One region of the Streptomyces sp. NPDC001700 genome, then DNA from elsewhere that is predicted to be linked to it. Evidence: predicted binding sites of a transcription regulator. Region 1 holds the regulator's gene; the other holds the start of a gene.

Region 1 (3,337 bases):
ACGATCGGGTACCGAGCGAGATCGGTCAGCGCGGAGGACATGGCCACATCGTGCCATGTCCCCCGCGACGATCCGTCACCGGATCAGCGTCCGCCGAAGGCGTTCCGGCCGGGCGCCTAGCGTCCGTTGGCCGCATCCCCCGGGGGCCCCCGGCCGGGCGCCTAGCGTCCGTTGGCCGCATCCCCCGGGGGCCAACCCCCGGACCCCCGGCCGGGCGCCTAGCGTCCGTTGAACGCGTCCTTGAGGCGCGAGAACAGCCCCTGCTGGCCCGGCTTGAACTCGCCGGTCGGCCGCTCCTCGCCGCGCAGCTTGGACAGCCGCCGCAGCAGCTCCTCCTGCTCGGGGTCGAGCTTGGTCGGGGTCATCACCTCGACGTGCACGATCAGATCGCCCCGGCCGCCGCCGCGCAGATGCGTGATGCCGCGCTGGTGCAGCGGGACCGACTGGCCGGACTGGGTGCCGGGCCGGATGTCGATCTCCTCCAGGCCGTCCAGCGTCTCCAGTGGCACCTTGGTACCGAGGCACGCCGCCGTCATCGGGATCGTCACCGTGCAGTGCATATCGTCACCGCGCCGCTGGAAGACCGGGTGCGGGACCTCGTGGATCTCCACGTACAGGTCGCCCGCCGGGCCGCCGCCCGGGCCGACCTCGCCCTCGCCCGCGAGCTGGATGCGGGTGCCGTTGTCCACACCGGCCGGGATCTTCACAGTCAGCGTGCGCCGCGAGCGGATCCGCCCGTCGCCCGCGCACTCCGGGCACGGGGTCGGCACCACGGTGCCGAAGCCCTGGCACTGCGGGCACGGCCGCGAGGTCATGACCTGGCCGAGGAAGGACCGCGTCACCTGCGAGACCTCACCGCGGCCGCGGCACATGTCACACGTCTGCGCCGAGGTGCCCGGCGCCGCGCCCTCACCGCTGCAGGTCGTGCACACCACGGCGGTGTCGACCTGGATGTCCTTGGTGGTGCCGAACGCGGCCTCGCTCAGCTCCACGTCGAGGCGGATCATGGCGTCCTGGCCGCGCCGGGTGCGGGACCGCGGGCCGCGCTGCGAGGCGGTGCCGAAGAACGCGTCCATGATGTCGGAGAAGTTGCCGAAGCCCGCGCCGAACCCACCGGCGCCACCGCCCGCGGCCGACCCCGACGGGTCCCCGCCCAGGTCGTAGACCTGCTTCTTCTGCGGGTCCGACAGCACCTCGTAAGCGGCGTTGATCTCCTTGAACCGCTCCTGGGTCTTCGGATCCGGATTGACGTCCGGGTGCAGCTCGCGTGCGAGCCGGCGGAATGCCTTCTTGATCTCGTCCTGCGAGGCATCGCGCTGCACGCCCAGGACTGCGTAGTAGTCCGTCGCCACTTACGACTCCGCCAGGATCTGTCCGACGTAACGTGCCACTGCGCGTACCGCTCCCATCGTTCCGGGGTAGTCCATGCGGGTCGGTCCGACCACGCCGAGTTTGGCGACGGCTTCGTCGCCCGAACCGTAGCCGACCGCGACGACCGAGGTGGAATTCAGCCCCTCGTGAGCATTCTCATGCCCAATACGCACGGTCATACCCGAGTCTTGCTCGCCGAGCAGCTTGAGGAGGACGACCTGCTCCTCAAGTGCCTCCAGCACGGGCCGGATCGTCAGGGGGAAATCATGCACGAAGCGCGTGAGGTTCGCGGTGCCGCCGATCATCAGCCGCTCTTCGGTCTCCTCGACAAGCGTTTCGAGCAATGTCGCCAGCACGGTCGAGACCGTCCCCCGGTCCTCCTGCTCGAAGGACTCCGGAAGATCCTGCACCAATTGCGGCACATCCGCGAACCGCCGCCCCACGACCCGGCTGTTGAGCCGGGCCCGCAGATCCGCCAGCGAGTCGTCGCTGATCGGAGCCGGGCAGTCCACCACGCGCTGCTCGACCCGGCCGGTGTCGGTGATCAGCACCAGCATCACCCGGGCCGTGGCCAGCGGCAGCAGCTCCACGTGCCGCACCGTCGAACGGGTCAGCGACGGATACTGCACCACCGCGACCTGCCGGGTCAGCTGCGCCAGCAGCCGGACGGTGCGCCCCACCACGTCGTCGAGGTCGACGGCGCTGTCCAGGAAGTTCTGGATGGCCCGCCGCTCCGGGGCGGACAGCGGCTTCACTCCGGCCAGCCGGTCCACGAAGAGCCGGTAGCCCTTGTCCGTGGGGATGCGCCCGGCGCTGGTGTGCGGCTGGGCGATGAAGCCCTCGTCCTCCAGCGCGGCCATGTCGTTGCGCACCGTGGCCGGGGAGACCCCCAGCCGGTGGCGCTCGGTGAGCGCCTTGGAGCCGACCGGCTCCTCGGTGCCCACATAGTCCTGGACAATGGCACGCAGCACTTCGAGTCTGCGTTCGCTGAGCACCCCGCGCACCTCCAGTCCAGCCGTGTCATCAGGTCGTCCCTCTGGCACTCAACGGTCACGAGTGCCAGAACCCCTCAGCCAGTGTACGGCGGGGTGCGGTGGGCACGGCAAGAGCCGCCCCCCCGCCGGCGCCCCGGCCACCCGTCACGCTATCGCTGTTGGAGCTAGCGTCTCGGTATGGAGACGTGTTGGGAAGAGGCCGGGTGGGAACAGCTCGGTCCCGATGTCGCCCGCCGCAGGCTGCCCGACTGGGACTGCACGATCGGCGTGATCACCGGCCGGACGGACGTCCTCGTGGTGGACACCGGCTCGACGCTGCGCGAGGGCGCGGCGCTGCGGGCCGAGATCACCCGGCTGACCGGCCGCCGTCCGACCCGGATCGCGCTCACCCATCCGCACTTCGACCATGTCCTGGGCACGGCCGCGTTCGCGGGCTGCGAAGTGTACGGAGCCACCGGCGTGGACGGTCTGCTGCGCCGCGACCGGGAGGCGCTGCGCGAGGACGCCATACGGCACGGTGTGCCCCCGGGGGCCGCCGCCGAGGCCGCCGATCACCTCGTACCGCCGCATCACGTGGTCTCCGGGGAGATCACCCTCGACCTGGGCGGCCGGTCTGTGCTTCTGGCGAACGTGGGCCCCGGGCACACCGCCCATGACCTGGCCGTTCTGGTTCCGGGCGGCGTGCCGGGGCAGCCGGAGGTGGTGTTCTGCGGCGATCTGGTCGAGGAGTCGGGCCCGCCGCAGGCCGGACCCGACGCGATCCCCGCCCACTGGCCCGCCGCCCTCGACCGGCTGCTCGCCCTCGGCGGCGAGGACGCGCGGTACGTCCCCGGCCACGGGTCGGTCGTGGACGCGGCCTTCGTACGGGCCCAACGCGACGAACTGGCCGCACGCTTCGGCGTGTCCCGCCCAGGCGCCTCCCCTTAACGCGCCTCGGCGTGTCCCGTTAACCCGCCGCGCTATCGTCATCC
Region 2 (3,337 bases), on a different contig from region 1:
AGCGCCAGCCCGGCCGCCATCGAGCGCCGCCGTCGCCGCGCGGACCGCCGCAGCCGGTATCTGCCGTCGCGCGCCACCCGCACCGGACCGAAGCGCGGCACCGCCCGGGCCGGGGGAGTGGCACGGGTCAGCGGAGAAGAGCCGGGGGAGAGGGGCGCGGGAAACGGGGACGCGGGGGACGGGGACGCGGAGAACGGATGGGACATGGCACAACACCGCCTGCCGTGAGGAGCCGGGAGCTTCTGGGCCCCTTCACCATGCCCGGCCCCGCCCGATCCCGCTGGGGCCTGTGGACGGCCGCCGCCTTGTGGACAACTCGGCCACCCACACCAGCGCGGCCCCGCCAGTCCAGCCGCTACGGCAGCTCGATCCCCAGGTCCCAGCCGTCGTGCCCGTGCGTGCACAGGCAGTCCCGCTCGGCGTTGTCCGGAAGGCCGCTCACCGCGTCGAAGAGCACCTCGCGCAGCCGCCCGACGTTCTCGCCGAACACCTTCATCACCTCGGCGTGCGAGACGCCCTCACCCGTCTCCACCCCCGCGTCCAGATCGGTGACCAGCGTCAACGACGTGTAGCACAGCTCCAGTTCACGGGCGAGCACCGCTTCCGGGTGCCCGGTCATCCCGACCACCGACCAGCCCTGCGCGGCATGCCAGCGCGATTCCGCGCGAGTGGAGAAACGCGGCCCTTCGACCACGCACATCGTCCCGCCGTCCACCGGCTCCCAGCCGCGTCCGCGCGCCGCCGTCACCGCGGCCTGCCTCCCCACCGGGCAGTACGGGTCGGCGAAGGTCGTGTGCACCACGTTCGGCACCCGCCCGTCCGGCAGCGGCTCACCGTCGAAGTAGGTCTGCGTACGTCCCTTGGTGCGGTCCACCAGCTGGTCCGGCACCAGCAGCGTCCCCGGCCCGTATTCCGGCCGCAGTCCGCCCACCGCGCACGGTCCGAACACCTGCCGCGCCCCGAGCGCGCGCAGGGCCCACAGGTTGGCGCGGTAGTTGATCCGGTGCGGCGGCAGATGGTGCTTGCGGCCGTGCCGGGGCAGGAAGGCGACCCGCCGTCCCGCGATGTCGCCAAGGAAGAGCGAATCGCTCGGAGCCCCATAGGGAGTCTCTACGGTGACCTCGGTCACATCGTCGAGGAAGGCGTAGAACCCCGACCCTCCGATGACCCCTATGTCCGCTTGTGTGCTGCTCGTCTCAGCCATGCGATCACCCTAGTCAGCAGCCGCCCACGGTGCCCGCACGCACCGCGCCCCCGCGGCTTCCCGGGAGGGAGCGGCGGGGGCGCGGTGACGTGAGTGTCAGGCGGCCGAGCTGGTGCTGCTCGACGATGACGTGGTCGACGAAGAAGAAGACGTCGACGAGGAAGACGAGGAGGACGAAGACGACGACCCCGAGGAGCTGTCCGAGGAGGAGGGCGAGGACGACGAGCCCTTGTCCGACGACGAACCGCTGTCACTCTTCGCCGCGGGCTTCGCCGAGCTGCCGCTCGAGCCGCTGGACGAGGAACGGCTGTCGTTCCGGTAGAAGCCGGAGCCCTTGAAGACGATGCCGACCGCGGAGAACACCTTCTTCAGGCGTCCCTGGCACTCGGGGCATTCGGTGAGCGCGTCGTCGGTGAACTTTTGCACCGCCTCGAGGCCCTCGCCGCACTCGGTGCACTGGTACTGGTAGGTCGGCACGTACTTCCTCCTGGCACTCTCACTCGTTGAGTGCTAACGACGCTCCATAGTGCAGTATTCCGGCCCGCCAGTCCACTGCGGTACGGCAGACGGTGACCTACGCCACGCCATCAGCCGCCACCGGTGCCCAGCCAGCCCGCCAGCTTGCCGCCCCGGCCGACCGCCCGCAGCCGCTGCTCGGCCGCGTCCCGCACCGGATCGGTGGCCACCACCAGGAGTTCGTCGCCGCGCCGCAGCACGGTCGATGGCAGCGGTACGAAGCTGGTGCCGTCCCGGACGACGAGGGTCACCGCGGCCCCGGGGGGCAGCCGCAGCTCGGCGACCTCCACGCCGTGCATCCGGGAGTCCCTGGGGATCGACACCGACAGCAGATGGCCGCGCAGCCGCTCCAGCGGTGCCGATTCGATGCCGAGGTCAGCGGTGCCCTCCGCCTCCTCCAGCCGCAGCCGGGTGGCGAGCCAGGGCAGTGTCGGCCCCTGGATCAGGGTGTAGATGATCACCAGGACGAAGACGATGTTGAAGATCCGACGGCTGTCGGGCACCTCGCCGACCATGGGGATGGTCGCGAGCACAATGGGCACCGCGCCGCGCAGTCCGGCCCACGACAGCAGGGCCTTCTCCCGCCAGGCGACGCGGAACGGCGCCGTGCTCACCAGCACCGACACGGGCCGGGCGACCACGGTCAGCACCAGTCCGACGACGACGCCCGGCAAGATGTCGTCGGCCAGCTCGTGCGGCGTCACCAGCAGTCCGAGCAGGACGAACATCCCGATCTGGGCGAGCCAGCCGAGCCCCTCGGCGAAACCGCGGGTGGCCGGCCAGTGTGGCAGTTTCGCGTTGCCCATGACGAGCGAGGCGAGGTAGACGGCGAGGAAGCCGGAGCCGTGCGCCAGCGCGCCGCCCGCGTACGCGACGACCGCGATGGCCATCACCGCGATCGGGTACAGGCCTGAGGCGGGCAGGGCCACCCGGCGCAGACCGTACGAGCCCAGCCAGCCGATCGCGAGACCGATCGCCGCGCCGATCGCCAGCTCCAGCGCGATCAAGCCGATCATTTGGTACCAGGGATCGATCGAGCCCTGGCTGGAGAAGGCGACCACAAGGATCACCACCGGGGCGTCGTTGAAGCCCGATTCGGCCTCCAGGACACCGGTGAGCCGCTTGGGCAGCGGCACCTTGCGCAGCACGGAGAAGACCGCCGCCGCGTCCGTGGACGACACCACCGCGCCGATGATCAGCGCCTGCCGCCAGTCCAGCCCCACCACATAGTGCGCCGCCGCAGCGGTGACCCCCACGCTCACCGCGACGCCCACGGTCGACAGTGCGGCGGCGGTCGGCAGCGCGGGTTTGATTTCTCGCCACTTGGTGCCCAGGCCGCCCTCGGCCAGGATCACCACCAGCGCGGCGTAGCCGATGACCTGCGTCAGTTCGGCGTTGTCGAAGGTGACGCCGAGCCCGTCCGTGCCCAGGGCGACGCCCATCCCGAGGTAGAGCAGCAGGGTGGGAAGCCCGCTGCGGGAGGAGATCCTTACGGCCGCCACCGCGACGAGCAGGACGAGAGAGCAGACCAGCAGCAGTTCATTGAGGTGGTGGACAGTCAGGGGCCGAACCTTTCTCACGTGAGCGGCGGGACCTTCGGGGACGAGATGAACGGTT

Evidence for each region. The regulator HrcA, encoded in region 1, represses chaperone genes, less so after heat shock. The targets are predictions, from matches to a motif close to TTNGCACTCNGNNNNNCNGAGTGCNAA.
Region 2: ACWC5C_RS11775 (FmdB family zinc ribbon protein) is a predicted target of HrcA. The motif match lies at 1,692-1,718, and genes of this name have one in related genera.

Annotation. Positions count from the first base shown of each region.
Region 1 covers NZ_JBSFGE010000002.1:245,718-249,054, forward strand. The annotation lists gene ACWC5C_RS04590 (nitronate monooxygenase) at 1-41, opposite strand, end outside; gene dnaJ (molecular chaperone DnaJ) at 219-1,352, opposite strand; gene hrcA (heat-inducible transcriptional repressor HrcA) at 1,353-2,366, opposite strand; gene ACWC5C_RS04605 (MBL fold metallo-hydrolase) at 2,544-3,293, shown strand.
Region 2 covers NZ_JBSFGE010000005.1:146,047-149,383, reverse strand. The annotation lists gene ACWC5C_RS11785 (RcpC/CpaB family pilus assembly protein) at 1-206, opposite strand, end outside; gene ACWC5C_RS11780 (S-methyl-5'-thioadenosine phosphorylase) at 356-1,204, opposite strand; gene ACWC5C_RS11775 (FmdB family zinc ribbon protein) at 1,301-1,681, opposite strand; gene ACWC5C_RS11770 (potassium/proton antiporter) at 1,792-3,300, opposite strand.